Regions from separate parts of the Pseudoalteromonas sp. SG43-3 genome, predicted to be linked through region 3. Evidence: predicted binding sites of a transcription regulator. Region 3 holds the regulator's gene; each other region holds the start of a gene.

Region 1 (8,197 bases), on a different contig from region 3:
GAGAGCCGGACTATTTTTACTGCAAATTAAGATCGTAACTAAAAAACTTGCTCAACAGCAGGGAGCTAAGTTTACACACAAAGCACGTAGAACAAACACAGAGGAAAAAATTACTAGAGCAATAACGAAGATACAAAGTGAAGGGAAAAAGCCTTCACAGGTACTTATAGCCAACGAAATAGGAATGACTCGACAAGCTGTTGCTAAATATAAACATCTACTAGAAATATGTTAATTATGCTGCACATCAGGGTATTAGGAAATAAGATAGGACATGATGTTACATATTAAAGTTATCTAATAACTACATATGAACGAGCTGAATTAGCTGTAAGTAGTGAAGCTACATATATGCTACATGTATTAATAATATTTAGTGTACGTGTAGCAGTATGTATTTTATTTAAATTATAAGTACTTAATATTTAAATAAATTAAATGGTCGGTATGGAGAGATTCGAACTCTCGACCCCTGCCACCCCATGACAGTGCGCTACCAAGCTGCGCTACATACCGACGTTGTTTGCAATAGTACGTGTATTTTTTTAAAAATCAATAAGCGATTGTTTGTTTGGGTGTTTATTGCGCAAGAGGCCTAAAAAGGCGCCCTTGCGGTGTATTAATTAGCTAGTCTTTATTTAGCCACTTTTTGATCGAGTCATACATCTCATCTCGTATTAATGGCTGAGCTTTTTTGTTAGGGTGTAAACTATCGTTTTGCATTAGCTCAGGTTGGCTGGCAATATCGAGCATAAAAAAGTTCATTAAATGCGCATTTGTTTCTTCGCTAACGCGCGAAAAAGTGTCAGTAAACATTTTACTGTAACGCGGGCCGTAATTAGGGGGAATGTAAATCTCCATTAAGGCGGTCATCGCATTAGCTGCTTGGCTTTTTTGAATAAGAGACGTTAAGTTAGTTTGCATTTTTTTAACGGGGAAACCACGTAAACCGTCATTAGCGCCTAGCTCAATAAGTACATGAGTGGGTTCGTATTGCTCAAGCAATGCATCTAAACGGCGTAGGGCTCCACCAGATGTTTCGCCACTAATACTGGCGTTGATAAGTTCAATGTCGGCTTGTTCGTCATCGTATTTATCTTGTAACAATTTTACCCAGCCTTCTTCTTGTTGAAGTCCGTAGGCTGCGCTTAAACTGTCACCGAGTATTAAAATCGTGTTGTCGGCTGCTGCGCTCAGCGGTTTGATAACTAAAAATAAAATGAATACTAAACGAAGGATTGAATGAGTCATATGTCAGCGCTTTCTCAATTAAATATAATTCAGGTTAATGGTTTGTCTAAAATAGTTTCTACCTTTGAAGGTGAGCTGCCCATCCTCAGCGACATCAGCTTTAATGTCAAGCATGGTGAGTCTGTTGCTATTGTTGGCACGTCGGGCTCTGGTAAATCAACGTTACTCAGTTTATTAGCGGGGCTGGATACCGCAAGCAGCGGCGAAATATTTTTAGATGGTGAACCATTACACAATTTAGATGAAGAAGAGCGTGCTGCACTGCGCGCGGCTAAAATTGGATTTGTGTTTCAATCGTTTATGTTAGTACAAAGCTTAACGGCACTAGAAAACGTTATGCTACCAGCAGAGCTCGCTGGTGAAAGTGATGCAAAAGAGCAAGCAATTGCTTTGCTTGAAAAAGTAGGCTTGAGCCATCGAATTGATCATTACCCGTCGCAACTCTCTGGCGGTGAACAGCAGCGTGTTGCTATTGCGCGAGCATTTATTGGTACACCTAAAATACTATTTGCTGATGAGCCTTCGGCTAATTTAGACAGCAAAAACGGTAAAATGATTGAATCCTTATTATTTGATTTAAATACTCAGCACGGTACTACGCTTATTTTGGTAACTCACGATGAAGGGCTTGCACAAAAATGTGAGCACATTATTCAAATAGAAGCGGGTTTACTGGTAAAAAGCCAAGTAGAGGACGTTGCTAATGTGGGTTAAGTTAGCGCTTAAGTTATTTTCGCGAGAATTTCGCCGTGGTGAGCTCACGGTTATAAGCGCAGCTATCGCCCTTGCTGTTTTAACCGTGCTTACACTGTCGATGGTTACTGAGCGAATAGGGCAAAGTATTGCGCAAAAAAGCAGTGCTTTTATTGCAGCAGACCGTGTACTTGCAAGCGACCATGTTCTGGACACCGCTTTTATTACTCAAGCACAGAGCCAAAATTTAAAAACGGCGCAAATGGTGTATTTCGACACTATGTTGTTTGCCGATGATGAAATGCAGTTTAGCTCAGTAAAAGCGGCATCTAATGCGTACCCGCTAAAAGGGCAGTTAAAAGTTAAAGATACCCTAACCGGTGAAACTAAAGTTGCTAATAGCGGGCCAACGCCGGGTAATGTGTGGCTAAGTGAGTCGGTATTTTACAGTTTAAATATTGATATAGGCGCGCAAGTAGAGCTTGGCGCGGCATTATTTAATGTTTCAAAAGTTATTGTAGAAGAGCCAGACGCGCCATTTAATGTATTTTCAAGTAGCCGTCGTGTGCTTATTAATATTGACGATGTTGCAAAAACTGAAGTTGTGCAGCCGGGTAGTCGAGTTTATTACCGCCAACTTTATGCAGGTAGTGAGGCCGACATAAATAGCTTTTACGAGTGGCTTAAACCACAAATGAAAGAAAACCAACAATGGTATGGCGTTAAAGACCGCCAATCACCCATTTCAAACAGCTTAAACCGCGCTGAGAGCTTTTTATTACTTGCTGGTTTACTGGGCATTATTTTAGCCGCAGTGGCTATAGCTGTTTCAGCAAAACGTTATTGTGAACGCCAATACGACCCAGTAGCGATGATGAAAACGCTAGGCGGTAGCCGTTCAATGATCCGCAAAATATACATGCTCCATTTATTGCTTGTATGTGCAATGGCGGTAAGTATTGGGCTGTTAATTGGTTATGGCTTGCAAGAAATAGCAACAAGTTACTTATCAAAAAGTATGGGCACAGAGCTGCCTTTAGGTGGCTTTAAACCTTGGCTGGTAGCTATAAGCACTGGCGTAATTTGTGCCGTTATGTTTTCTATTAAACCGTTATTTGATTTATTTGATATTCCACCGCTTAGAGTACTGCGCCGTAACTTAGGTGACAAGTTGGCTGTAAGTCGTGTGCATTTAGGTATGAGTGCGCTAACTGTGTTTTTATTAATGTGGTTATTTAGTAACAACATAAAAATAACGCTTATTTTGTTTATATCAACACTTGCGCTAATTGGTGTGCTGTTTTTAGTATCTAAATTAATATTTGGTGGTGGTCGAAAGCTAGGATTAAAGCCAGGTAATAGTTGGTCGCTTGCAATTGCATCTATCCAAAAGCGTGCCAATGTGAACGCGGTACAGTTAATTAGTTTTTCGTTAGCAATTAAATTACTGCTGTTTTTAGTGGTACTTAAAAACGACATGATATCTGATTGGCAGTCGCAGCTTCCAAACGACGCGCCTAATGCGTTTTTGGTTAATATTACGCAAAATGAGCTTGAGCCAATTAATGAATATTTAGCTCAAAAAGATATTCAGGTATCAGAGTTTTATCCCACTATTCGTGGGCGCGTAAATGCGGTAAACGGCGAGCTGGTAGCACGTTCTGTATCGCTGCAAGACAACGAGAAAAAAGACGAAGAAGCACGTGCAGGTATTGGTCGTGAGCTAAACCTTACATGGCTTAAAGATGTGCCTGACCAAAATGAAGTAACACAAGGCACGTGGTTTGGTGAAAATGCGATGGCTGAGGCTTCAGTAGAGGAGTCGATGCTTGAGCGTTTAGATGTTGAGATAGGCGATACGCTAACATTTTTAATTGGTTCGCAGTCGTTCGATGCTAAAATCACCAGTGTGCGCAAAGTTAATTGGGCCACGCTTAAACCTAACTTTTTTATTATTTTAAGCCCAGATGTACTTGCAGATTTTCCCGCAACGTATATTTCGTCGGTACGTATAAACCCAGACCAAAAGCGTGATTTTAGCCAGTTATTACGTACTTACCCTACTATTACAGCTATTGATATTGATAACTTTGTTAAGCAAATACAAACTACTATTTCGCAAGTATCGCTCGCCATTGGCTTCGTACTTGCAATTGTAGTGCTGTGTGGCGCGCTTGTACTTATATCGCAAGTGCAAGCTAGTTTAGGTGAGCGTATGCAAGAAATTGTAATACTGCGAACGCTTGGGGCTAAAAGCCGATTAATTAAAAACGCGACCCTGTATGAGTTTTTATTACTGGGCGGTTTAGCTGGTTTAGTGGCTGCATTTTTTAGTGATATAGCGCTTTTGATTGTGCAGCAACAAATGTTTGATTTAGCAGGTAAGTTACACCCACATATATGGATTATAGGTCCGGTAGCTGGCGGCGTATTTGTGGCAGGTTTAGGTTATTTAATGATTGCCCGAACACTTAAACAAAATACCCAAGGATTAGTGCGTGCCCTAGGGTAAGCTTAAACTAACATGCTCTGTAAATGCCCACCTAGTACGTGGGCATTTTTGTTTTTCTTTGTACTGGTAATTTATACAGTGCTCTGGCATTATTAGCTTAATTTAAAAATAATAACAATGGAGCGCTGTTTGGCCATCATTTTAGGGATCGATCCTGGTTCACGTTTGACCGGATATGGTGTTGTTGCCCATCAAGGTTCTAAATTTACATACTTAGGCAGTGGCTGTATTAAGTTAGCCGATCATCCTTTTCCGGTTAGGCTTAAAATGATCTACCAAGGCATTACACAGCTTATTGAGCAGTTTTCGCCAGAAACCTTTGCCATTGAAAAAGTATTTATGGCGCACAACCCCGATTCAGCTTTAAAACTTGGCCAAGCTAGAGGCGCTGCTATTGTAGGTGCTGCAATGGCCGACTTGCCCGTATTTGAATATTCAGCTAGGCAAATTAAGCAAGCAGTAGTAGGTAACGGTGGCGCTGATAAAACTCAAGTGCAACACATGGTAAAAAATATTTTAAAACTACCTGGTACGCCACAAGCCGATGCAGCTGATGCACTCGCTATTGCGATTTGCCACGCTCACTCAGAACAAAATTTAATTAAACTAGCGGGCAGCGCAAGCAAAACCGTTAGAGGACGTTTAAGGAAATAATTATGATAGGCCGCTTAAATGGTATTTTAGTCGAAAAACAGCCACCAGAAATATTACTCGAAGTAAGTGGTGTAGGTTACGAAGTACAAATGCCAATGACCTGTTTTTACGATTTACCAAAAATTGGTGAAAATGCGATTGTTTACACTCACTTTGTAGTGCGTGAAGATGCTCAACTATTATTTGGTTTTAATAATAAAGTTGAACGTGCTTTGTTTAGAGAGCTATTAAAAGCAAATGGCGTAGGGCCAAAACTTGGCTTAGCTATTTTATCGGGCATGTCGGCAAAACAATTTGTAAGTTGTGTAAATAACGAAGACTCAACATCGCTTGTTAAATTACCCGGTGTAGGTAAAAAAACAGCCGAGCGTTTAGTACTCGAAATGAAAGACAGGCTAAAAGATTGGGGTAATGATTTATTTACGCCATTTAGTGACAGCGCAGTAATAGAGCCAATGAGCGATGCGACAATTGCTAATAATGCAGCGGATGATGCCGTATCGGCACTGCTTGCATTAGGTTATAAATTGCCACAAGCTCAAAAAGCAGTAAAATCGATAAGTAAACCCGATATGTCTACTGAGGTTCTTATTAGAGAATCTTTAAAATCTATGTTGTGAGTAACCCATGATTGAAGCGGATCGCTTAATTGATGCGACTGAAAAAACAAATGAAGACTCTATAGATCGTGCAATAAGACCAAAACTTTTAGCCGACTACAGAGGCCAGCCTCATGTTAAGCAGCAAATGGAAATTTTTATTGAAGCTGCCCGAACCCGTGGTGAAGCGCTTGATCATTTATTAATATTTGGCCCACCTGGGCTTGGTAAAACCACGCTTGCAAATATTGTAGCCAATGAGTTACACGTAAGTATTAAAACAACATCAGGCCCTGTACTTGAAAAAGCAGGCGATTTAGCTGCTCTACTTACTAATTTAGAAGAGGGCGATGTACTGTTTATCGATGAAATACACAGGCTAAGCCCGCAAGTTGAAGAAATACTGTATCCCGCAATGGAAGACTACCAGCTTGATATAATGATTGGTGAAGGCCCAGCTGCGCGTTCTATTAAATTAGACTTACCTGCATTTACACTCATTGGTGCAACCACACGAGCAGGATCGCTTACATCGCCACTGCGTGACCGTTTTGGAATTGTGCAGCGATTAGAGTTTTATTCTGTAGAAGATTTATCGCACATAGTAGGGCGCTCTGCACATTATCTTGGTTTAGAAATGTGTGACGATGGCGCTACCGAAATTGCCCAGCGCTCGCGCGGCACACCACGTATTGCAAACCGCTTATTGCGCCGTGTACGCGATTACACTCAAGTAAAATCTGACGGCACAGTAAACGCCGATGTAGCTAAGCAAGCCCTTGATATGATTGACGTAGATAAAAGTGGTTTTGATTATATGGACCGCAAATATTTACTCGCCATAATCGAAAAATTTATGGGCGGCCCAGTAGGGCTCGACAATGTAGCGGCTGCTATTGGTGAAGAGCGCGAAACAATAGAAGATGTAATAGAGCCATTTTTAATCCAGCAAGGATTTATTCAGCGTACTCCACGCGGGCGCATAGTGTCTGACAGTGCATACCATCACTTTGGTTTACCTCCTAAAAAAGACTAGCCTATATACTTTACTTGCTGTGGTTTATAGCGCAGCAGGTAATTGTTTCAGTATCCCTTTGTTTCAAATTATTATACTCAAAACCTCAACACACTGTTGCAAATGTTATTTCAAAATACTAATACGCTTTATAGTTAACTGTTAATTCACAGGGCGTTAAGACTCGCGAGGCTATCCTGCGTACCATTCAAACTAGTAAGCGAATTACTTATTGTAAATTAGGTAGGGCAATTATTAGTTTATAAATAAAATATGTAGCGCGCTAAATTGCAGGCAAAAAAAAGCCCGCAAAAAATGCGGGCAAACAACAAGTTGAAGGAAGTAATCCAGGGGAACTACGTTTTACTAAATTTGGTTTTATCCAGAAAGAGTAAAACAATGTAATACGATAAAATATCCTATTACTAAGAACTTGGCTTAATGAAACTATCTCATTCAGTGCGCTAGCTCGGTATGGGAGAATAATACGTAAGTTTACTTTTTTGTTCAAACTAGAAAATTTGTATTTTCAGATTAGAAAAACTAATTTAGTGAATTTTATTGTTGTTTGAATCTTGTGCGTTAATTAATCGTTAAATTTATAAGTTTATGAAATTTATAACTTAAGTAATTTATTTCGTTATAGCTCGGTATTAGTTTTACTATTACGTGCAGGTGAGGCTTATAGGTTTTGAGTGTTTATGCTCTTATTTTGAATAAACGGCGCATTTTATGACGTTTCATGTATATATTTACGCATATTTATAGTTAGCGAGTTTGTTTTAAAGTTTAAATAAAATACTGAGGCAAAGGGAAATGCTAACTAAAGCTGTTTTTTTAACGTTTTTTGTTGCCTATTCATAGCAATACCGTTGTCAGCTTGAAATGGACTAGATACACTAGATGCAACTTTTGGCCGTGTAAGCGGTCATATTTACACAAATTAACCAATTTGCCGTATTTTGAAATTATTTAGGAGTTTAACGTGGGATCAGGGCTTAATTTTTTAGATCTAATTTTAGAAGCAAGTTTGCTTGTTCAATTAGTAATGTTAGGGCTAGTTGCCATGTCTGTAATGTCGTGGACAATTATATTTCAACGTAAAAAAGCAATATCGGATGCGCTAATAAATGCTAAGAAATTTGAGCAAAAGTTTTGGTCGGGTATCGATTTAAGCAAATTATATAACGAGATATCGTCACGCAGCGGTCAGTCTCAAGGCATTGAAGCTTTGTTTACTTCGGGCTTTAAAGAGTTTGCTCGCCATAAAAAGAATACATTTCAAAGTGCGAGTATTGTTATGGAAGGAACGCACCGCTCTATGCGTGTTGCGCTTTCTCGTGAAATTGAAAAAATGGAATCTAGCCTATCGTTTTTAGCAACAGTAGGTTCTATAAGTCCGTACATCGGTTTGTTTGGTACAGTGTGGGGTATAATGAATGCCTTTATTGCACTAGGTGAAGTTAAGCAAGC
Region 2 (8,197 bases), on a different contig from region 3:
AATCAATCACCTTATGGTGGTGAAGATTTTCGCTCATCTCGTGGCTTCCCTGGATATTTTTATGTAGACGGTGTTAAAACAATTGATCCGGCTTGTCCTGCTGAAAATGCAACTTCAAGCGGCAGTTGTTTATTTGATTACGGCCCCTACGGTTATATCGCACCAGCGTCTGAACGCGTGGGTGCTATTTCTCAATTTGAATATAACTTTGATAATGGCATTACGGGCTTTTTAGAAATGGCAGTACAGCACAATACGTCTGTTGCGGCCGGAGCCCCTACTCCCCTTGATGAAGATGCAGGCTTAACTGTCCCAGCTAGCCACCCTAACAATCCATTTGGTGAAGACATTCAAATTGGTCGTTACCGTACAGTTGATGCTGGCGCACGCCAATGGGATATTGAATCAGATACTCTTCGCTTTGTTGCAGGGCTTAAAGGTGAGTTTAATGACTGGAGCTGGGAAACCGCTGTACAAAAAGGCCGAAGTAAATCTCTTCAAACAGGTGATAGAACACAAGGTTGGGTGCGTACTGATTTCTTACAACAAGAAATTGATGCAGGAAACTACAATCCATTTGGTGGCACATACAACGACCCTGCTGTAATTGATCGTATTACAACAAGCTTAGTGCGTCGTGGTGAGTCTCACATGACTTCCTTTGATGCAAACATTACAGGTGAAGCATTTAGTTTTGGCGATGATGTAGTAATGATGGCTGCAGGTATTGAGTACCGTGAAGAAGACGTTAATGACATTCCAGATGATCAATTTCAACGTGGTTTAATATTTGGCACAGAGTCTGTATCTGCATCTGCAGATCGTGAACAATACGCAGCCTATGTCGAGTTTTCTATCCCTCTTGCTGATAATTTAGAGCTACAACTTGCTGGCCGTTACGATGACTACAGTGACTTCGGTACAACAACAAACCCTAAAGTAGCTCTTCGCTGGGCGCCTACTGATGAAATCACAGTGCGTGGCTCTTGGGCACAAGGCTTTAGAGCGCCTTCTTTGGCACAAGTTGGTTTGGGTCCATCTCAAGAAAGCCAATTCTTTGTAGATACATACCGATGTGAGGCAACAGGCCTTGATTGTGATGCACTTGATTACAACATTGAATTTGCTGGTAACCCTGACCTTGAAGCTGAAGAATCAGAATCATGGAATGTCGGCTTTATTTGGGCGCCTTCTGCTGAGTTTGGTTTAAGTGTCGATGTGTGGAGCATCACTCAAGATAACAAAATTGATGAGCAAGAGTTTGGTCCAATTTATAACTCTGAGTGTAATAACCAAGATAGTACTGTATGTGTGCGCTTAACACCTACAGGTGGCGATAGCTTAGGAACAATTCAAAAAATTTACAGCACATTTGAAAACGTTTCTTCGCAAGAAGTATCTGGGGTCGATGTTTCAGCTAACTACAATCACTCACTTGATGACTTAGGTTTATTGAAATTTAATTTAGAATGGGCATACCAAGATAAATTTGAAAAAGATGGCCGCGATTACACCGGTGAGTATGGCTATCCAGAGCACCGCTGGATTTTCTCTACAAACTGGGAAATTGGCGAGTTTAATACAAACGTAAACATCAGTTATGTAGGTGAGTTTGAAGATACCCCAGATATTGATTTTGACGGTAATTTAGACTTTGATAGCAATACATCACGTATGGTTGATTCGCAAACATTGGTAGATTTACAAACATCTTATCGTGTTACTGACTCAACTAAAGTATCGCTAGGTGTAAATAACTTATTTGATGAAGAGCCACCATTTGCAATTGGTGATGGCGACGCTGATCTATACGGTTATGCTTCAGGTGTACACAACCCTAGAGGCCGATACTTCTATACTAAAGTTAGCTTCTCGTTTTAACTTTGCGAGCTTATTTTAAAGTGAGCTAACGCTACAAATAAAAAAACCGCCAATTGGCGGTTTTTTTTATTTAAAACTAAGGGCTAAATTATAGCTCGCCTTCGTTTTCAGATAAGAACTTAGCAACGCCTTCAGGGCTTGCGTCCATACCTTTTTTACCTTCAGTCCAACCAGCAGGACATACTTCACCGTGCTCAGTATGGAACGCTAGCGCGTCAACCATGCGAAGCATTTCGTCGATGTTACGACCTAGTGGTAAATCGTTCACTACTTGGTGACGTACGTTACCTTCTTCATCAATTAAGAAAGAACCACGGAACGCAACACCCGCTTCTGGATGCTCAACGTCATATGCTTTACAGATTTCGTGTTTAACGTCTGCAACTAGTGCGTATTGAACTTTACCAATACCGCCGTCTGCTACAGCAGTGTTACGCCATGCGTTATGTGAGAATTGTGAATCGATAGAAACACCAATTACTTCTACGCCACGCTTTTGAAACTCTTCAAAACGCTTATCAAATGCAATAAGTTCAGAAGGACATACAAACGTGAAATCTAGTGGGTAAAAGAAGATAACTGCTTTTTTACCTTTAATTGTTTCATGAAGGTTATAGCTATCTACAATTTCACCGTTACCAAGAACAGCTGCAGCGGTAAAGTCTGGTGCCTGGCGGCCTACTAATACACCCATTTTATTCTCCAAATATTTTGAGTTTGTTTTCAATTGCTTTCGCAATGCTGGTACTTATATGGGCGCTAAAAATTAAAAACCAATAGCGCATACATATAATTAATTGGCATTCTAAAGTTATTCACTACAAAAGAACAATCGCATTTAACGATGTGAGCAATCGAAAATAACGAACACTTGCAACTTGCACTAATATGCTTAAATAATAGGTCTATTTTAAAGGGTAAGTTGCGTTGTAACTAAGTAGAAATTTTAAAAATATCGAAGTGGTTTATACATTAAACTTTTTAGAATTTCATATACGGTGGCGCTAAATTTTATAGATATAAAAAAACCTGCAAATGCAGGTTTCTCGCTTAGACTTAGTCCATTATATCTGAGGGCATATCACCACGGATTTTTTGCCAAATCTCACCTGTTTGATGACCGTATTTACGCATCATCGAAATAGCACCATCATGCTCTTTATTTTCTGCCAAAATGGTTAAATCTTTATAAAACTGACGAGCAAGTTCACGAGTTCCGGCATCAGAGAAGTAATGACAACCAATCTTTGAATAAAAGCCTCTAAAACCATTAAGTATTAATACATAAATACGGTTATTACCCGCAACGGCTAATTCGTGATGCACTTTATAATCATAGTCAGCAAATGCTTGAGCGGTGTCTTCTAGCTCATGGCTTTGTGATAAAATTTCAATTACGCGTTCAGGATTTAACTTAATTGCAGCACGTGTATAAATAGCACTAATATTAGTACGTGCAGATAAAAGCTGATCTGTCAGCTCTGGCATCTTGTCTTCATCTAAGCGCGCTAATGTTTCAAGAATGTTTAAGCCAGACGTTTCCCAAAAGTTATTTACTTTTGTAGGTTTACCATGCTGAATTGTTAGCCAACCATCACGCGCTAAACGCTGTAGTACTTCTCTCAAGGTTGTTCTTGTAACACCAATTAACTCTGAAAGTTCTCGCTCGGCAGGTAAAATTGAACCTGGAGGGAAATCGCCGTTCCAAATGGACTCAACTATATATTCTTCAGCAAATCCTGCTGGGCTTTTCGCTTTAAAAATTCTCATCCAGTTCCCACTCGAATTAATCAACACTCATCGTTTTACACGAATAACTGACTGATTGTACCAGACGAAGCACAACTAACAAGTAAAGTAATATATATTAATAAAGCAAATGGGTAGAAATTTAAAATTAATAAATAATTAAATTTGGGTTTCTCTAATTTAGCTACAATGCATGAATATCTAGAGTAATATTCATTGTAGGTACATTGTTATTATGGAGATATTTTTATTTACGCAGCGCCTGAGCTTAATTAACTTATCCCGCACTTGCCATAAGAAAAAGTACAAAAAAGTGCAACCATAAAAAATTCTTTAGATGATGCATCACCTTAGTATAAGTAAGCAATATAACTGAGCTTATGTATCGATGGGAAAATAATAGAACGTCATTTAACCTTTGCTAAGGCTGAATTGAGTAGTCATTAATTTCATCTTATAAAAAGCGACTTCGGTAGCTTTTTTTTCCTTTTTGTTGCTGCATACTTTATCCTACGTCATAATCTAACGTCCTATTAAAACGCGGAATTTTTATGAACTGGCTTGCACAATTACCTACCCAACGAACCCCGTGGCTTTTATTTACAGCTATCGTTTTTTTACTTGAAGTTACCGCTCTTTTCTTTCAATACAAAATGGGGTTAGCGCCTTGCATAATGTGTATATATCAACGCACTGCAGTATTGGGGTTATTAGGCGCAGGGATTGTAGGCTCAAGTAAACCACAAAGTAAAACTGTGCGTATGATAGCGTATGTTATTTGGGGAATATCGAGTGTTTGGGGATACTTAATTGCTCGCGAACATATTGATATGCAGACCACCACAGACCCTTTTGCATTTAGCTGCGAGTTTGAACCAAATTTCCCATCATTTATGCCACTACATGAATGGATACCTAGCTTTTTTCAAGCTACCGGGGATTGTGGAAATATAGATTGGCAGTTTGTTGGCATGAGCATGCCTGCTTGGATGGAAGTGATATTTGGGATTTTCTCACTAACGCTATTTATTATAATTATTGCCCGTTTATCAATTAAAAAGTCGATTTAATATGTTTACATTTTTTTCAAGCCAATTAGACCAGCTTAAGCATTTAAAAGTACGCCAGCGTCAAGACGTAATTGCGCTTGCATTAAGTCAGCTATCGCCAACTGATAAAGTTCTATTGCGTATTATAAAGTTGCTATTACTTAGCCCACTATTTTTAATATTCACTGTATTTAAAGGTTGGATATTAATACCATTTTTGATACTTGGCGGATTGTGCTATCCACTATTAACTACACCTATTGAAATTAACTTTGCTAAAAAGCACTTAAGCGATGCGCTAAAACAATTTAATCAGGGCGCCTAGCACCCTGATTACTTTTTAGAAATATTAAAGTGAAAGTTTCCCCTCTAATTTAGCTAAAAGTTTTTTGCCAATCCCTTTAACTTGCGATAAATCACTAACGCTTTTAAATTCGCCATTTTCTTCACGATAATCCACAATTGCCTGCGCTTTTTTCTTACCTATACCAGGTAACTTAGCAAGCATCTCTGCATCAGCATTATTTATACTAATTGTCTCAGCTTGAGGCATTTGCTTAGTTACTTCTGATAATTGTGCATACGCGGTAGTCGCGGGTAGTAAACATAATAAGCTTATGATGAGTAAATTTTTTAACGTTTTCATTAAACTTGCCCTTATTCTTCTTTTCTTAATTTTGAGTATTGCTCAGGAAATCAATAAATAAGGAACTGTAAAGTTCATCACTTAAAGTGTACCTAAACGCATTATCACTATGATCCGAAATCCTGAAAATGCAGCTGGTACAACAAAGTGATTGCTTAACTAAAGTAAAGTTACCGTTTTTTGTCAAATTTAAGACACCTAAAAATTAATACTTCGCGCTTGCAAATTTACTTACAAACCATTACTGTACATAAAAACAGTAATCTAATGGTTTTTTAAAAACCACGGTGCCAAGCAATTTTGCAGGAGAAATCATGGCTGTTGTTGTTAAATATGTTGTAGAACGAAACGGAGTCGAGCGTATGACGTTTACTACCAAAAAAGAAGCGGATGCTTATGACAAGATGCTCGATATAGCAGAATCACTTGAGCTGATGCTAGAAAAGGTAGACGTACCGCTTAGTGAGCAACAAATTGAATCACTTGCTTTAGAAATAGCGAAAAGCAAAGATGATTTTATGACCATATTAAAAGGTGGCAAAGATCCAGCTGTTACCAAAGCGCCAGCAAAAAGTAAAAAGTCAGATAACGTTGCATCATTTGAAGATAACAACGATAAAAAAGTAAGTTAATTCATAGAATGCTCCCTCCTCGAACGGGACAAACTAAATAAAAAAGGGAGCAACTAAGTTGCTCCCTTTTTTATTATACCAATTCGCTTAATTAAATGATCTCTTTGAGGGTGGAAAAACGTGTTGATAGCTAGGCAAAAATTCGATATTTAGTTGTTCTAAATGAGAATTTTTTAACGCCGGTAGCAACACGTTTAGCCCCGCAAAATGATTAAGTATTATTGCGGATTGGTATTAATTACTACTCATTTTAAAATAAATAGTAATTGCTAATTAAAGCTCTTTTTCTACTTCATCAAATAAAGCAGTGATATTTTGCTCAGGCTCTTTTGTTACTAAGCTAACAACAACAATTGCAATACTCGCTAAAATAAAGCCCGGTACTATTTCGTACATAAAGCTACTTAAGCTTTCACCATTGATAGTAAATGGTCCATATATCCAAATTAGCACAGTAAATGCGCCTACTAACATACCAGCTAACGCACCAGCAAAGTTCATGCGTTTCCAATAAAGGCTAAACAATACAAGAGGTCCAAACGCAGCACCAAAGCCAGCCCACGCATTACTTACTAGGTCTAAAATAGAGCTATCTCTGTCGTAAGCTAAATAAATAGCGAACATAGCAACTACGGCAACACTAATACGGCCAACAGCAACTAGCTCTTTATCACTGGCATCTTTACGTAAGAATGTTTTATAGAAATCTTCTGTTAATGAACTTGAACTAACCAATAATTGAGATGAGATAGTACTCATAATCGCAGCCAAAATTGCAGCAAGTAAAAAGCCAGCAATAAGTGGGTGGAACAGCAACTCAGAAAGAATTAAGAAAATTGTTTCAGGGTCTTCAACTACAATGTTGTTCTCATAAGTATAAGCTGCACCAAATATACCAGTACCAACAGCACCAATGGCAGCAACAATCATCCATGTCATACCAATACGGCGTGCTTTAGGCATATCTTTAACACTACGCACCGACATAAAACGAACAATGATATGTGGTTGGCCAAAATAACCTAAACCCCAAGCCATTGCAGAAATAATACCTAATGCAGAACCTGCACCAATCCAGTTAAGCATATCTGGATTTACGCTATGTAAAGTTGATTCTAAAGGTTGTTCAAGCAAAGAGTATGCAACCGTTGGTACTAGAATAAGTGCAATGAACATAATACAACCTTGCACAAAGTCAGTTAAGCTTACAGCTAAAAAACCACCAAACAAGGTATATAAAACAACTACGCCCGTTGTAATGTATAAACCCATCTCATAAGTTAAACCAAATGAGCTTTCAAACAATTTACCACCAGCGACAACACCAGATGAAGTATAAAGAGTAAAGAAAACAATAATTACCACAGCTGATACAACACGTAATAGGTTGGATTTATCATTGAAGCGATTTGAAAAGTAATCTGGGATGGTTATAGAGTCATTTGCTTTTTCAGTGTAAACACGTAATCTCGGTGCAACTAACAGATAGTTTAACCAAGCACCAATCACCAAGCCAATTGCTATCCATGTACTACTAAAACCAGTAACAAACATCGCACCAGGTAGGCCCATTAAAATCCAGCCACTCATATCAGATGCACCTGCAGACAGTGCAGCTACACTTGGAGATAGATTTCGTCCACCTAACATGTAACCAGATACATCGTCAGTAGATTGCTTATATGCATATAGTCCGATACCTAACATTACAATAAAATATAATGCTAGTGAAATAATCATTCCTGTTTCCAAATTAGCCTCCGCATAATTATTAATAATAGGCTTTAATCCAAATAATGACTCTTAAAATTTTATAGTTAAGACACTATTGGGGTAAAAACCATTCTCGCTGACTATATCATGCTTGATAATAAAATCTCCAACTTGTTGCCCTCACCTGATACAAAAATACTCATGTTGAATAATTTTAAAGCGAATTGGTGAAATATAATAAATTAAATACTAGAAAGCCCTTAATTTTTAATGATAATTTATTAATCTAGCAAATATACGTAATGCTATTTTGAGTCTTTTGCCATATATTATTACAATAACTAATTAGATTACTCTTACGGAACTGTTTATGTATTTTTACGCTGCACGCCAACCTATTTTAGACAGAGATAAAAAGCTCATCGGATATGAACTTTTATTTCGCGATGGCGTTGATAACGTATTTCCCGATATAGACGGTGACGAGGCAACTACACGACTAATTGAAGGTAGTCAGTTTAATTTCG
Region 3 (8,197 bases):
AGGACCCCCACCAGGCATAAATAACGATGCCAATAGGATTAAAAACGCAAACGGTAAAATCCAAAAGCTCCAGTTATTCATTCTTGGCAATGCCATATCTGGCGCGCCAATCATGAGTGGTATCATCCAGTTAGCAAGGCCTGTAAAGGCGGGCATAACCGCACCAAACACCATAATTAAACCATGCACTGTGGTCATTTGATTAAAAAAGTGAGGGTCGACCAACTGTAAACCTGGTTGAAATAATTCAGCCCTGATCACCATGGCCATTGCGCCACCAATTAAGAACATGGTCAGCGAAAAAATTAAATATAAACTACCTATATCTTTATGATTAGTTGTGTAAAGCCAGCGTTTAAAACCTTTAGCTGGGTGATGAGCATGATGAGCTTCATTGGCGTTAGGTTGTTCTACTATGCTACTCATTAGTTCGCCTCCACTTTGGCATCAAGTGCTGTCTGTATTTGACTCGGTTGAATAACATCACCCGTATCATTACCCCACGCATTACGTTTATAAGTAATAACCGCAGCTAATTGCTTTATAGATAACTGCTTGGCAAAAGCTTGCATTGCCGTACCGGGTCGTCCATGGATAACTACATCAATGTGATCTTTTATATCGCCAAGCACTATCGGGCTGCCTTTAAGTGCAGGAAATACGCCCGGTAACCCCATGCCAGTAGGTTGATGACATGCAGCACAATTAGCCATATATACTTGTTCGCCTAAAGTCATTAATTCTTCTTTTGGGAGGGTTTTATCAAGTAATGCGGCATCTGCTAATGCTGCTTTTTGTTTAGCCTGCTTTGCATCTGTAAGCCATGTTTTAAAATCAGCCTCAGATTTAGCGACCACCACAACGGGCATAAAGCCATGGTCTTTACCACACAACTCAGCACATTGGCCTCGGTAAGTACCTTCTTCGTTTATGTTCGTCCATGTTTCGTTTATAAAGCCGGGGTTCGCATCTTTTTTAACTGCAAAATCAGGTACCCACCAAGAGTGAATAACATCGTCAGAAGTCATTAAAAATCGTACTTTTTGATTTATTGGCAGTACAAGAGGCTTATCAACCTCAAGTAAGTAGTTAGGATTTTTATCTGCAAGATTCGCGATTTCATCTTGCGGGGTAGATAAAATAGAGTAGAACTCTACATCTTCGCCCATATATTCATAATGCCATTTCCATTGCGAACCCGTAATTTTAATAGTGAGATCAGCTTTGCTGGCATCTTCCATTGCAATTAGGGTTTTAGTGGCTGGTACTGCCATAGCAATTAAAATAACAAACGGAATTGCAGTCCAAAGTATTTCTACTTTAGTGCTTTCGTGAAATTGGGCAGGTACAGCCCCTTTAGATTTACGGTGATGAATAAGTGCCCAAAACATAATTGCGAACACTATCACCCCAATCACACAACATATTATAAATATGGTCATGTGCAGCTGATATACATTATTGCTTATATCGGTTACGCCTTTGCGCATATTGTATTGGCTGTTAGCCAAAACTGGGTGCGAAAAAACACATAATATAAGCCACAAGGTAGAGGTCAGTTTACCCATGTGACGGCTCCTTTGATGCTATTGCGAATGCAAAGCGAAGAGGCATACGGCTTAAACGCCAATTCGTTATTTTTATTTTTTTAGCCAATCTTATTTAATATTGATTGGTTTTGCTGCGCCAACAACGAGTTTGTGTATATTGTGTGTTCTCAAAACTAAAAAGCTGTGAGTTATTATTAGCTCAGCACATTAACAATTAGCTAAAAAACGAACAACAAGCAAGTTTTAGTATAAAAAACAATCAGGTGATATTGAATAATTAATAAAAAATCGGTAATCAACTGGGCAACAGGAAGTTCAAAATATGAGCAAAACAAAGGGGTTTAACGCATTCGGAGGGGGAAAATATAAGTGCAAAAAAGTTTACAGCTTAAATAGTCAGTGGGCTGTTTACGCCCTTTTTTTAGTACAAATTCTAAAACAAAAATGCGTACTAATTAGTACGCATTTATAAAACTGCTTGTTTAAAAGCTATTTTTAAAGTCACATCCAATCAGCGTTTCTTATAACGCCAACGGCTAAGCCTTCAATATTAAAAGACTCATTCTCAAGATCTACTTCAATAGAGTCAAAATCGTCGTTTTCAGCATGAAGTAATACTTTACGACCCGCTTTCTCAAGACGTTTTACAGTTACGTCTTCGTCTAGGCGAGCAACAACAACTTGTCCATTTTCAGCGGTTTGAGTACGATGTACAGCAAGTAAATCACCATCCATAATACCAATATCTTTCATGCTCATACCGTTAACGCGTAGTAAAAAATCTGCAGCCGGTTTAAACATTAATGGATCGATTTTGCAGTGACTTTCAACGTGCTCTTGCGCCAAAATAGGTGAACCAGCAGCAACACGCCCTATAAGCGGTAAACCTAATTGTTCTGGCTCTTCTTCTTCAATTAATTGAATACCACGGCTTGCACCTGGTTTCATTTTAATTGCGCCTTTTTTAGCAAGTGCTTTTAAATGTTCTTCAGCAGCATTGGCACTTTTAAAACCTAATGTTTGCGCTATTTCAGCACGTGTAGGAGGCATACCAGTGTCTTTAATAAAAACTTTAATTAGTTCGAGTATTTGAGCTTGGCGGTTCGTTAATGGTCGCATACAACTGGTTTTCCATACAGTACATTTAACTGTGAGTATATACAGTTAAATAAAAATCGCAAATTTAAATTAAGCCTTAAAATAGCTAAAGTAATTTCACTTGTGTACATTTTAGGGATATAACTAAAGCTAAGTTTATAAATGATTAAAAATGCAAAGGAGACATTATGAGTATTTGGTACCAGCCCATCACCTTAGAGCTGTGCAAGCAGTTAGAACAAGGCATTAATGGCCAAGGAACATTAATGAAAACTATGGGGATAGAAGTCACAGAAATTGGCGATGATTATTTGGTTGCCACAATGCCGGCAATTCCTGAGCATCATAACCCAATGGGGATGGTTCACGGCGGTGCTAACGTTGTACTTGCCGAAACAGTTGCCAGCTATGCCGCTAACTTTGTTGTCGATTTTACTAAATTTTACTGTGTAGGACAGGAGATTAGCGCAAGTCATTTAAAAGCATCTCGCAACGGCACTTTAACAGCAACGGCAAGAGCGTTTCATATTGGCAAACGTAGTTCAGTGTGGGAAATAAAAATTACAAATAGCCGCAATGAGCTGTGCTGCGTATCAAAAATGACCGCAGCAGTCGTAGAGCGAAGATAGTTACTTTTCGATTGGGTAAATGGTAATTTCCATACCCGCACCAATCGCAGATATACGCAATAATGTATCTGCATCTAAGGCTTGATTAAAGCACTTAGGAGAAGTCCCTGATTCAAAACCAATATCAAACGTTCTACGTGAACAGCTTAACCATTGCTTTAGCGCGTTACGCGAACACGATTCAATAAGCTCACATATATGGTTTATGGCTTTATCAGGTGTGCTCACCTCACCTGTAGCTTCAATACGCGCTAGTTGACGGTATTCGTCTTTGTCATAATGTAAAATCGTCGCGACTTTTTTCAAGTCCGCCACTAGCAAACTAATATCTTGCTTTGATTCAAGCTCAAGATCTACATTTAAAAATTGAATTTCCGACATCGTTTCGTATTTATCCTCTAATAATTTCATTGCAAACTTTAACGCAGTTTTACCGTTATACCAAATCAACTATGCTCTATTAACCACTTTATATGGATATTTCGCAGCTTTTAAGTATTTTTTAGCATTTAAAGCTGGCTGGATATAAAACATTCAGCTCAATTAAACAGATAAGTCATGTTAGGAATTTAAGTGTAATCTTTTTTATTTTTAAATGATTACAGTAAGCTATAGTTTAAACTGCGACAAAATGTCGCAGTAACTTATCCCATTAATGTAATAAACTAGCTTCTAAAAATAATAAGACTAAAACATGAATAAAAAAATATTTAAACATGCTCGCAAGTTACATAAATGGTTAGGTTATTTATTAGCACTACAAATTTTAGCATGGTTACTAGGTGGTTTAATTATGAGTGCAATCCCTCTTGATAAAGTTCATGGGGAGCATCTTGCAACACGTACTCTTAATAACCCATTTACGCAGGCTGATTATGTTGCCTCCCTTGACGATATTGCCTCTCAGGTGGTTAATCCAACACAAATAATTTTTGAGAACTTCTTAACTACACCACTTATTACTGTCTTTAGTAATAACGAGCAGCAAAGCTTCAATGGCATAACAGGCCGACCATTTGAACCGCCAACTAAAATACAAATTACCGCAAATGCTAAAGCACACTTACTTATTGACGCTCAAGTAACAAGCGCTGTACTACTAAAGCAAGGTATGCGAGAAGTTGGATATAAAACCAATGTTTGGCAGGTACAATTTGACGACACATTTAACACAACACTGTACTTGTCAGAAAATAACGGCAAAGTTGTTACCGTTCGCAGCACGCTATGGCGAATATTCGACTTTTTTTGGATGTTACATATTATGGATTACGATGAGCGAGAGAATTTTAATAATCCACTACTTATTAGCTTTTCAGCAACTAGCGTACTTTTTTGTTTAAGTGGAATATTACTACTAATACAAAATATACGACTAAAACGATTTATCCGAATTAAAAATAAGAATAAATCAAAGTAGTCATATTGGTTTTTGAGAGCTAGCGCCCACTTATCAAAGAGTAAATAAGCCTAGGGCTTATTTTATTCCAAGTGCTTAAATCGACTCAAATGTCGCTTTAACATTTCGTTTTCGAAAATCAACTCATCACGCTCATCCAGCAATTGTAAAACTAAAGCTATTGCCGACCAATCTAACGAAAAGTCATGTTGGATACGGGCCGCTTTTTTAACTAAGGTCACTGCAGATACCGTAAATTGCCACTGCGTAACATGATCCCCCTCAATTGGAACCGCAATATTATGCTCAACTAGCTCATATAAAATTGCTTCGCTAATATCACTGCTCAAACATAGCTCTTTGCTAGTAAGTAAATCGTCTTTTTGTGTCACGATAATTTGCATTATGGCTTGCTCCAGTTATTACGGGGATCAAAGTGAGCTTTTTTGGCTAATTCTTCCCACAGTTTTTTACTGGCATCATCAACAGATGTTGGATTAACAATTTTAAGCACAGCAAATAAATCACCTTTAGCTTTTTTACTCATTAATCCCTTACCTTTAATACGCAAGCGTTGACCAGACTGACTATTAGAAGGAATAGTTAATTGGATGTTTCCTGTCAACGTAGGTAAATTTAGCTTTGTACCAAGAGCCGCTTCCCATGGTGCAAGAGGGACAACTATATTTAGGTTATGACCCTCAACATCAAATAATGGGTGAGGCACTAAACTAATTTGTAAATACAAGTCGCCATTTTGCCCATTAGCTGACCCTAATCCGCCTTGCCCTTTTAGTCGAATTCGCTCGCCATTTACTGAGCCTGCAGGAATTTTCACTTTAAGTGATTTTTTAATTTCAGTGACACGGCCACTGCTGTCTCGCTGCGGTAACATAAACTCAACAGGCTTCACGGTATCAACTAAAGTCTCTTCAAGAAAAATTGGGAACTCTATTTCCACATCTTGTCCTTTTTGCGCGCGAGCGGCGTTACTTCTGCTCTGCCCGGAACGATCGAATCCACCAGCTCCGCCAAACATTGAATTAATAAAGTCAGAAAACTCTTGGTCGGTTTGAGGATCGCTTTGCTGATAATTACTTTGCGAAGAGGCATTGTTACCACCATAATGGCCTTGCTGTTGACGAGCACGATTTTGTTGGTGACGACGTAACTCGTCGTATTTTACCCGTTCTTCTTTGTTATGGATGACTTCGTAAGCTTCTGCTATTTCTTTAAACTTATCTTCTGCTTGAGGCTCTTTGCTTACATCTGGGTGATATTTTCTGGCTAACTTTTTATAAGCAACTTTAACCGCTTTATCATCTGCATCAGGCGATATTCCAAGCACTGCATAATAATCAACAAATTTCATTTGCAATCCAAATCCTCATATTGAGTAAGCTTTAAGCATACTCCTTAACGGGTAACCTTGTGTGGTTAAAATACGATAAATAGTGAGAAATAAATGAATAGTGAAAATAACTTTGAGTAAAAAATTAATCAGGCACTTTTTATTAATATAAGCGTAGGCCTTAAGTTAACTTTATCTTTTATCTTCAAGGCTTTAAACTGCCTATTCCTGTAGTTCACATTTGTGATGGATATGACTCGATTTATTCTGGCCTTATTGGCTTGTTGTGTGTGCGTTTCGGTATCAGCCGAACAATTTACCCGTTTTTCAACGGCTAAAAGACATTTAATTAAAACCCTACCTGACAACGCCAAAAGCATTTACTGCGGCTGTGATATTAAAAAAGAAGGCAAAAAACTCGTTCCTGACCCGTCTAACTGTGGTTACATTCCTCGAAATACCCTTACCCGCTCAGGTAAAGTAAATGTGCGAGCACTACGCATTGAGTGGGAGCACATTGTTCCGGCGTGGGAATTTGGTCACCAGCTACAATGCTGGCAAGATGGCGGGCGTAAAAACTGCCGTAAAGTAAGTGCTAAATTTAGAAAAATGGAAGCTGATATAAATAACTTAGCGCCAGCTATTGGCGAAATTAATGCCGATCGCTCTAATTATCGTTTTGGTATGCTTAGCGAAAACGCCACACAATATGGTCGTTGCGAAGTAAAAGTAAACTTTAAGCAACGTGTAGTTGAACCGCCTGTTTATGCACGAAAACGTATAGCTGACACCTACGCTTACATGCAAAAAACATACGGTTTAAAAATCTCTGATAAACAGCAAAAGTTATTTAATGCATGGCAAAAGCAAGCATTCGCAGATACAAGTAGTGCGAGCAAGCTCTAAGCTTTAACACTCATTTACATAAATCAAAGTTATAAATGTTGAATAAACGAGCGAGTGTTGTAATATTTTAAACAACTTATTTACAAAAAAGCCCTTAACTATGTTTAAAAATAATAAAACCTCGCTTGCCATTTTCACTGCATTTGCGGGCTTTACTTTGACCGGTTGTGGCGGCGGCGGTAGCGGTATCGACTCAGCCCCTGTAGTTACAACACCTGTTAGTAGCAGTCCAACATGGACTGCGGGTGTATTTGAACCCTCTAACGATTTAAAAAACTTTTGCGAAACCCCGCGTACGGGTAACGATCCCTTTAATAACAACGAGCCTTACCCAGATCAAGCCGGTTCTGCCCTTTACGAAAAACTCTGGCTTCGTTCTTGGAGCGACGAAACCTACCTTTGGTATGATGAGATTGCCGATAACGATCCTGAAAGCTTTGCCACAGTAGCCGATTATTTTGCCCAATTAAAAACAGAGCAGCTTACCGACTCAGGAGCAAAAAAAGATAACTTTCATTTTTCAGAACCTACTGAAGATTACTTTCAAGAAGCGCAATCGGGCGTTACTTCTGGTTACGGTATAAATTGGGCGTTTATTGGCGATACAGCCGACCGTATTTTACGCGTCGCTTATCTTGAAGATGATTCACCTGCAAGCCAAATAGGCTTTCAACGTGGTGATACTGTACTTTCAGTTGACGGTGTTAGCATTAATTCCAATACACAGTCGGGTGTAGATACGCTTAACGAAGGTTTATTTAGTCCTACTAACGGCGACTCACATACTATTGTTGTACGCAGTAACGATGGCGCCGAAAAAACATTTAATGTAACCGCTGGCAATATTGAACAAACACCGGTTCAAAATGTTAAAACGATTACAACCGCAAATGGTTCAAGCGTGGGTTACATGCAATTTAATAGCCATATAAGCATTGCCCAAGAAGGGCTTATTGATGCAGTAAATAAGTTTAAAACCGATGGTATTGATGAGCTTGTAATCGACTTTAGATATAACGGTGGTGGTTTATTAGCACTGTCGGCACAATTAGCTTATATGGTTGCCGGTAATGCCAACGTTAACAACCGCTTTTATTATCAAACTCAACAAAACGATAAACAACCCGTTGATTCACCTTTTCCATTTATTGATGAAGAAATAGATTACTCTACTTTTTTTAGCACAGGTGAAAACCTACCTGATTTAAACTTATCGAAGGTTTATGTATTAAGCACATCAGGCACTTGTTCGGCATCAGAAGCT
Region 4 (8,197 bases), on a different contig from region 3:
ATTTGCTATGTGAAAGTAGGACATTACCAGGCTTCAAATTAAAGAAACCCGTTACAGCAATGTGACGGGTTTTTTGCTGTCTGGGATTTGGTAAATAGCCAAGAGCCCAAACCGCACTTAGCAGTGAAACAAAACAGCTAGAAGGCGAGACCCACTGAAGGCCGCCCTGACACAAAGAGAGTGTAGCATTTGCTATGTGACTTTCTACCGCTGTGGGCACTACGACATCCTACTGCGTAGCGCACCGACCTCACATTGTAGAGAGCCCGACTAGAAATAGTCGGGCTTTTTTACGTCTGAAAAAAGTGAAATACGCGTAATTAACATCCACTCACAGCAACACCTATCACGTAGGTCGGGCGAGCACCGCGACTCCCGACACAAAGAGAGTGTAGCATTTCACTGTGGCTCTCCACCGCTGTGGGCACTACGACACTCTACTGCGTAGCGCACAGACCTCAAATTGTAGAGAGCCTGACTAGAAATAGTCGGGCTTTTTTACATCTTTAGAAAAGTGAAATATGGGGAGTAACGGACATTACATACTCGATTCTTCTATTCATCTAAATGTACAAGTTGAGCGGAATAGCTCATTATTCCAGTACTAAAGTTTATAGCCAAATCTAAAGGCTATTTAAAATAATCCGTAAGCTTGGGTTCCTTCACTTTCGGGTTCTTCTATTTGGGTTGGTTTAAATATTACACTTGGATCAATTAATACACTGTGTTTTTGGGGGAGCTTGATTAATCCTAGCATCATATTTTTAGTTTGTGGGTCTAGATCAAAACCAACCTCAGTGAGCTTATCCAGTGGCTTTATGTCTTCTTTTTTATAGTCGATATTATCTTCAACTTTATCTACTAATAAACCAACATGTGGATTTAATCCATCTTTGGTGGTGAAAACAATAATAGGTTTATAGTCTAAGGTTATTTGCTCTTTAGCGGATTCAAATAAACGCTCAAGCTGAATTAGACTACTGCGCTTAATTTTGTCGAGCAGAGCTGATGTGTGTTTATCATCACTTCGATTATGGGCTGCTATGGCTGCTTTCGCTGTTTCTAGTAATGATTGGAAGGGCTCGTCAAGCCGAGACATTGTTAATTTTAAGTCTTCATTGTCGGTGTTGAATTCTTTGTAAAACAAAACAAAATCTTGTAGTTCGGCGTCATTATTTGAAATAGAAGCCGAGCTATTTAATAAGTTGCTTTGAAGGGTATTAAACCAGTTTAATAGTTTGTCTTGCCATATTCTTAGTTGCTTTAGTACATGCGCATTACTTTGTTCAGTTGAGATATTATTTAAAATAATACCTAAATCAAAAACAGGCGTTGGTATATCCATATAATCTTTAACACCAATAAAGCTTTTATTATTGTTGGGTAAAGTTGTTAGATTATTGTCAAAGCGCTCTGTTAATAAAATATCGAGTATTTTAAGTGAAATTGTTTTGCAGCCCACTTTAAAGTTTATTAATTCCATGCCTTTATCTTAATTTACCTATTAATGCTTTAAGGATAGAACAAATTAAATAAATAGCTTAAAGATGGATAAAATTTAACAGAGATAGGGCAACTAGAAATTATTAGATGGTGCTAGTGAGGTTTTTTATGGCACGTTTAAATTGATTCTCAAGCTGCTTTTTTCCTAATAAACCTAAGTGTTGAATCACTTTTTCATTACTTTCATTTTGAAGTACTAGCTTTATTAAAAGTTGTTTATCCGACTCTGTTAATTGAGATATACAAGAAGGTGACTGGTTCACTACCTGCCAAAGAGTTGCAGAGATACTAAATTGAGTGAAGTTACTTTTAGTGAGCAGCGCTAATCGGTCGTGAGTCTCTAGGCTTATTAACTCGTCGCTAAATCCTTCAGTTATAATATTCACGAGTTGCCAATCTAGTGTTTTAAAGTGTGTTAAAAGAGCATAAAAGAAATCGTTTTTAAACTGCTTTTTTAGGGGTTGAAGAATTGTACTTTTGTCACTTAAGCATTTAACCACAAGCGCCGAATGTTCAGCGGTGCTTTTATCGCGTTGATAACCTAATTTTACAGTATCAAACCCTAGGTTTTGCCAAAAATTAAGTAACTGCGCTGTTGCCCCAAAGCTTGCACCAAGCCAACTACATTGGCTTTTTACCTGCGATTCGCAATAACTAAGTAACTTTTTACCAAGTCCTATATTGTGGGAACTCGGATCAATCGCTATTCGTACAACGCGGGCGCTCAGTTGTGTTAAACAGTCATTATTAAAGCTAAGTTGTGAGAGTGCTTGCGCCATTAAATGTCCTTGCGGACGGCGCTCTCCACTTATAACCTGTAGGGCAAGTTCTTCACTCAAACCACCTTCTATGGCGATTAAGCATACGCCAACTAATTGATTATTAATTTTGCTAATAAATAGTCTTTGCGATGGTGCGTCTAGTAGTTGGCGTAAGTCGTTGACACTACTTTGATAGTGAGCCAGTGCAAGTAGGGCAATAACTTGTTGCAGTAAAGGCTCATTGTTTACAAGGGATTGCTGAGTTACTTCGCTATGAATTGGCTGCTCTAATTCATCACTACTTAACTCTATATATTCTGCATCGAGTGCAAGTAAGGTGCGAATGTGCTTCTCGAGGGGATCGTGTTTAGCAAAACGCAGTGGCTCATCAAGCGTTACAACTTTAGAGGCTTTATAGTGCGCTTTAATATAGTTACTAAAGCGAATGGTATAACCCCTACCATTGCCTTCATACCCAACCAGAGTGCTTGCAAATACTATACGAGGGTAATGAGCTAGCATTTGTAGTAATAACGGAACAGGGATTGCTGCAGCTTCATCAACGAGTAGTAAATCGCACTCAGGTAGTGTGTTTAATAACGCATCAGGTGCAACGTAGTGCAAGTTGGCGAGCTGTTTATGTTCAGCGTTGTATTGAAGGCTTAACTCTTGGGCTAAATGTTTAAAGCTGCTATGGGTCGCTTTAAACTGAGTACTGCAAATAATTACTTTTTTATCAGTTAGTTTTGCCGCGGCTAAGCCAAGTGCTGCCGACTTACCTCTGCCTCTATCAGCATTAATAAGTAAAGGCCTGTTGGCACGACCGTTGGCTACTTTTACTATTTGATCAACGCAGTTTTGCTGTGGTTGATAATCAATTTTATTATGAGCTACATAGCTGGCGTTATGATTAATACAGCCACTTTTTTCACTCAAATGAAAAGCGGGTAACGGTTTAATAATAGTTGCGAAACGCTGATTAAATATGCTGTAGTCAATGCTCTGACCGTGTGATTGCACTGTACTTAATGCGGGATCTTGCCAAGAGGCTAAATCATCTAGTTCAGGCAGTAATAAAAACAGTATACCGCCTGCTTTAACGGTGCCGGCAAGTGCTGCAAGTTTATCAGGGTGCAAACCACTAAAACCATCGTAAACAGCATGAGCAAATTCTTGCCCTAAAATTTGGTGTGTGCGAGTAGGCCAGTACGAATTTTTAATCGCGCACTGCTTTGATACAACAAGTGTATTGTTTTCATCTATTAATGAGTTAAGTATTTCATAACACCAAGCTGGGCTGCCCGTGATCAACACTAGCTGACGATGATACGCGCCAGCTAATTGTTGCTCTAACTCATTTAGGTGTGCTTTATACCGCTTGTAATCGTGCATAGGCCGTTACTAACCATTTGCTACCAAGGTCGTCAAAGTTAACTTGTACGCGAGATTGTGCGCCACTACCTTCATAATTCAGTACAGTACCAATACCAAACTTAGCATGCAGTACGCGTTGTCCTAAGTTAAAGCCACTGTCTTCAAATGCGGCATGGCTAACTGATGCGCTAAAACGCCCAGCGGCAGGCGGGCGAGAAACCTGTGTTTTAATACGGATTTCTTCTACGCAGTCTTCAGGGATTTCGCGTAAAAAGCGAGATGGGCTATGGTATTTTTCTTGCCCGTATAAACGGCGACTCTCAGCATGGCTAATGTATAACTTATCCATTGCTCGTGTCATGCCTACATAACAAAGGCGGCGCTCTTCTTCTAAGCGACCCGACTCTTCGTTGCTTTGCTGAGAAGGGAACATGCCTTCTTCTACGCCTACCATAAACACTAGCGGAAACTCTAAGCCTTTAGCTGAGTGAAGCGTCATCATTTGTACGGCGTCTTCGTGTTCTTCTGCTTGTCCTTCACCTGACTCAAGTGACGTATGGGCTAAAAAGCCTTGTAAAGGTGAGCTGTACTCTTCGTCTTCAGGCAGCTCATACTGATCACAAGCGCTAATTAGCTCTTCTAAGTTTTCTACGCGAGCACGGCCTTTTTCACCTTTTTCGGCTTGGTACATTGCCATTAAGCCTGAGGTTTGAATTGTGTACTTGGCTTGCTCATGCAAAGTTAGGTCGCTAATTTTATCTTCTATTTGTTCAACGAGTTCTACAAACTTACTTACTGCACCAGAAGCACGACCAGATAAATGCTGTTGTTCTACAATTGCTTTTGCGGCATACCAAAGCGGTAACGATTCTGCTCGTGCACAATCGCGTATATGGCTCAATGTTTTATCGCCAATACCGCGTGCTGGCGTATTAATTACACGCTCAAACGCGGCATCGTCTTGACGATTACCTACTAGGCGTAAGTACGACAACGCATCTTTAATTTCTTGTCGTTCGAAGAATCGCATACCCCCATAAATACGGTATTTTAAGCCTTCTTGCAGCATGGCTTCCTCAAGTACACGAGATTGCGCGTTACTACGGTATAAAATTGCGGCATCTTGTAGGGCATTACCTGCATTTAACCAGCTTCGTAGTTTGCTACTTACAAAGCGTGCTTCGTCTAACTCATTAAATGCCGCATAAATAGAAATTGGCTCGCCATCGTTACCGTCGGTCCATAAGCTTTTACCCATACGCTCTGAGTTATTTTGAATTAATGCATTAGACGCTTTCAAAATAGTTGCTGTTGAACGGTAGTTTTGTTCAAGACGAATGGTTTCTGCGCTAAAGTCAGTTAAAAATCGTTTAATATTTTCGATTTTAGCACCGCGCCAACCGTAAATACTTTGGTCATCGTCGCCTACAATCATGATACTGCTTGTATCGCCTGCAAGTAACTTTAACCAAGCATATTGAATGGTATTTGTATCTTGGAACTCGTCTACGAGCATATGTGCAAAGCGTTGCTGATAATGACGCAGTAACGTTGGGTTATTTTTTAACACTTCGTAGCTGCGTAGTAATATTTCGGCAAAATCTACTAGGCCTGCTCTATCACAGGCCTCTTGGTAGGCGGCGTAAACACGCAGCATCATTTGCTCGTTAATATCGTATGCTTGAATATCTTTAGGGCGAAGTGCTTCATCTTTTTTAGCGCTGATGTACCAGCCAAATTGTTTGGCGGGCCATTTTTTATCATCGATATTCATCGATTTTAATAAGCGCTTGATCATCCGAAGTTGATCGTCAGAGTCTAAAATTTGAAAGGCTTCTGGTAAGTTAGCTTCACGGTGATGAGCACGTAAAATACGATGCGACAAACCATGGAACGTACCAATCCACATACCACCTACAGGGGCTTTTAGTGTTTCTTCAACGCGGCTGCGCATTTCTTTAGCCGCTTTATTAGTAAAGGTTACGGCAAAAATACTGTAAGCAGATGCTTGCTCAACTTGCATAAGCCACGCAATACGATGAACTAACACTCGTGTTTTACCAGACCCAGCACCTGCTAATACCAGCATGTTTTGTAGTGGGGCTGCAACGGCATCGCGTTGTTTGTCATTTAAGCCATCGAGTAATTGTGAAACGTCCATCGTTACGCCTTTTTAATCAATATTGTGGGCAGTATAACAGGTGTTTTTGTTAGGCTAAATAAAATACTGTTTTTATAAACAGCTATTTATAAAATAGCCTTAAAAACGAGTAACTTGATAATTTTTTGAACAAACAAAAAAGCGTAAACGCACAATAAAAATTGCTAATTTGACCTAAAGTTAGCAAAATTTACTAACTCTCTAAATCTAGACTAATTTAACTATTTGATTTGTAAGCTTTAATAAATTGGCATAGAGTGTGTAAGTAAATAATTATAAAATCAAATAAATACAGAGGTTAGTATGGCAGATCAAGGTTCTGGCGGTAACGTAATCGCAGCATTATGTAATATATTTTTTCCTGGTTTAGGGCAGTTAGTGCAAGGGCGTATTTTAGCGGCTATATTTTTTGCACTCGCTATTATAATAAGTTACGCACTAATTTATGTGCTTGTAGGTTTTGTACTAGTGCCTATTATTTACTTATGGTCGATTATTGACGCAGCGCGTTATAGATCGCGAAGTTAACTGCTTTAAAGTTGAATAAAATAGCGCCCTTGTGGCGCTATTTTACTTTATATGTCCTGTGGTTTGCGGGCGTTTACGTATATAATTACGCAATTAAAGATTTACAGGCAAATCCTATGGAATATCAATTTATTCGCGACCCTATTAGTGGGCTACGTATTAAAATAAGTAGTGAACACGCTATTATTGGTCGCTGGCTAAACGAAGAAATAGGCAAAGACAAAGTAGCTATGGTTCAAGCGCTTATTGCATCGGTGAGTTCAAGCTATGAGCCGCTAACGCTAAAAGGCCAAGAAATAGATTTAATATTAACCAAAGACGAAGCACTATTTGAAGCCCATGCGCTTCATCAAGACAGTGAAGACCTAATAGCGTATCAAGATGACGATTTAGCGCTTGAAGAAAATGGTTTAAGTAGTGGTTGTGGCTTTGAAGATTTCATTGATTTAATTGATTCATGGGCTGAATTTAGCGGCTCAAAGTAAACTACATATTAAGATAGTGCTGATGCGTTAAGCTTCCTTTATCGGTACTATTACACTAATCAAAAACGACAGGAATGAATATGTCTGCCAATTTAAACAAGCTAGTAGTTATGCTAGAAATGCAAAACGCCATGAACACTAAAGTACATGAGCAATGGTTTACTCAAGGATTCGAATGGTACCGCGCTATTTGGGTTGAGTGCGCTGAAATGCTGGATCATCATGGTTGGAAATGGTGGAAAAAACAAACACCAGATACTGAACAAGTTATTTTAGAGTTGGTTGATATTTTTCATTTTGGTCTATCGCTTAGAATTGACGGCAAAACTAGCTACGAAGACTTAGCAAAGCAACTTGAAGCTGAGCTTAGTAATGCTCAACAAGCGGATGACTTTAAACAAACGCTAGAAATATTAGCGGCTTCCGCCGTTGCAGATAAAACGTTTAATGCCGCTGCCTTTGCCGGCTGTATGGCGCAAATGGGTATGGATATTGATGATTTATATCGCGGCTACGTAGGTAAAAATACGTTAAACTTTTTCCGCCAAGATCACGGCTACAAAGATGGTAGCTATATTAAAGAATGGAACGGGCAAGAAGATAACGAGCATTTAGTTGAAGTAGTTAAAAGCCTTGATACAGAACATGCAGATTTTGCAAAGTTAGTATACCAAGGCCTTGAAGCGCGTTACCCAAAAATCTAGCCCACGTAAACTGAGTTAAATAATCTTACGATAGTCGGTAACACTCAGGTAATCGGCTATTTCGTTATGTGGTTGTTGGCTATCAGGGTTAGCAACTGCAAGTAAGTGCTCGATGCCGTATTCTCGTGCGGCATTTAATACCGGCACACTGTCATCTACAAACAAAGTGCGCTGCTTATTAAACCCTAAGTCTTTTTGTACTTGGTGCCACAAACTTTGCTGCTCTTTACTTACTCCATATTCATGAGTAGACACTACACCATCTAGGTAGTTATCAATCGCTGTATGCTCAAATTTCAGCATGACACTCTCAGGGTGGGCGTTGGTAAGTAAAATTAACTCTTTGCCTGCTTTTTTAAGCTCGGTTAAAAAATGAGGTACGTCTTCGCGCATTTTAATTAAATGCTGAGACTCTCGTTTAAGCTCCATTATAGGCAAGTTTAATTGCTGCTCCCAATAATCTAAACAATACCACTGTATTTGACCGCTCACAGCTTGATAGCGTTTTAAAATATCTGCTTTAGCTGCATCTAGGCTAATGCCTCTAGCTAATGCGTGTTGCGCAGGGATAACGTTAAGCCAAAAATGACTGTCGTAATGTAAATCGAGTAATGTTCCATCCATGTCGAGCAAAACGGTATCGATTTTTGACCAATTTAACATAGGAATTTCAACTTATAA

What was found. The regulator LexA, encoded in region 3, represses DNA repair genes until DNA is damaged. The targets are predictions, from matches to a motif close to TACTGTATNNNNATACAGTA.
Region 1: the regulator LexA is predicted to act here: its motif matches at 4,518-4,537, upstream of ruvC (crossover junction endodeoxyribonuclease RuvC).
Region 2: the regulator LexA is predicted to act here: its motif matches at 5,568-5,587, upstream of H5157_RS08180 (YebG family protein).
Region 4: the regulator LexA is predicted to act here: its motif matches at 5,864-5,883, upstream of uvrD (DNA helicase II).

Annotation. Positions count from the first base shown of each region.
Region 1 is NZ_JACJFC010000028.1:42,416-50,612, forward strand. It holds gene H5157_RS18840 (replication initiation protein) at 1-235, shown strand, start outside; tRNA gene H5157_RS18845 (tRNA-Pro) at 440-516, opposite strand; gene H5157_RS18850 (arylesterase) at 628-1,251, opposite strand; gene H5157_RS18855 (ABC transporter ATP-binding protein) at 1,252-1,965, shown strand; gene H5157_RS18860 (ABC transporter permease) at 1,955-4,456, shown strand; gene ruvC (crossover junction endodeoxyribonuclease RuvC) at 4,586-5,110, shown strand; gene ruvA (Holliday junction branch migration protein RuvA) at 5,113-5,730, shown strand; gene ruvB (Holliday junction branch migration DNA helicase RuvB) at 5,738-6,745, shown strand; gene tolQ (protein TolQ) at 7,710-8,197, shown strand, end outside.
Region 2 is NZ_JACJFC010000007.1:73,235-81,431, reverse strand. It holds gene H5157_RS08210 (TonB-dependent receptor) at 1-1,881, shown strand, start outside; gene H5157_RS08205 (peroxiredoxin) at 1,970-2,575, opposite strand; gene fadR (fatty acid metabolism transcriptional regulator FadR) at 2,938-3,651, opposite strand; gene dsbB (disulfide bond formation protein DsbB) at 4,182-4,700, shown strand; gene H5157_RS08190 (DUF6170 family protein) at 4,702-5,004, shown strand; gene H5157_RS08185 (helix-hairpin-helix domain-containing protein) at 5,029-5,325, opposite strand; gene H5157_RS08180 (YebG family protein) at 5,640-5,957, shown strand; gene putP (sodium/proline symporter PutP) at 6,231-7,709, opposite strand; gene H5157_RS08170 (EAL and HDOD domain-containing protein) at 8,041-8,197, shown strand, end outside.
Region 3 is NZ_JACJFC010000019.1:74,178-82,374, forward strand. It holds gene ctaD (cytochrome c oxidase subunit I) at 1-426, opposite strand, end outside; gene coxB (cytochrome c oxidase subunit II) at 426-1,568, opposite strand; gene lexA (transcriptional repressor LexA) at 2,052-2,669, opposite strand; gene H5157_RS16395 (PaaI family thioesterase) at 2,837-3,277, shown strand; gene H5157_RS16400 (hypothetical protein) at 3,278-3,658, opposite strand; gene H5157_RS16405 (hypothetical protein) at 3,972-4,697, shown strand; gene H5157_RS16410 (chaperone modulator CbpM) at 4,760-5,080, opposite strand; gene H5157_RS16415 (DnaJ C-terminal domain-containing protein) at 5,080-6,048, opposite strand; gene H5157_RS16420 (endonuclease) at 6,280-6,933, shown strand; gene H5157_RS16425 (S41 family peptidase) at 7,034-8,197, shown strand, end outside.
Region 4 is NZ_JACJFC010000005.1:231,136-239,332, reverse strand. It holds rRNA gene rrf (5S ribosomal RNA) at 1-32, shown strand, start outside; gene H5157_RS06725 (chemotaxis protein) at 635-1,483, opposite strand; gene H5157_RS06720 (GNAT family N-acetyltransferase) at 1,587-3,656, opposite strand; gene uvrD (DNA helicase II) at 3,634-5,799, opposite strand; gene H5157_RS06710 (hypothetical protein) at 6,103-6,327, shown strand; gene H5157_RS06705 (YacL family protein) at 6,444-6,812, shown strand; gene H5157_RS06700 (dUTP diphosphatase) at 6,893-7,516, shown strand; gene yrfG (GMP/IMP nucleotidase) at 7,532-8,179, opposite strand.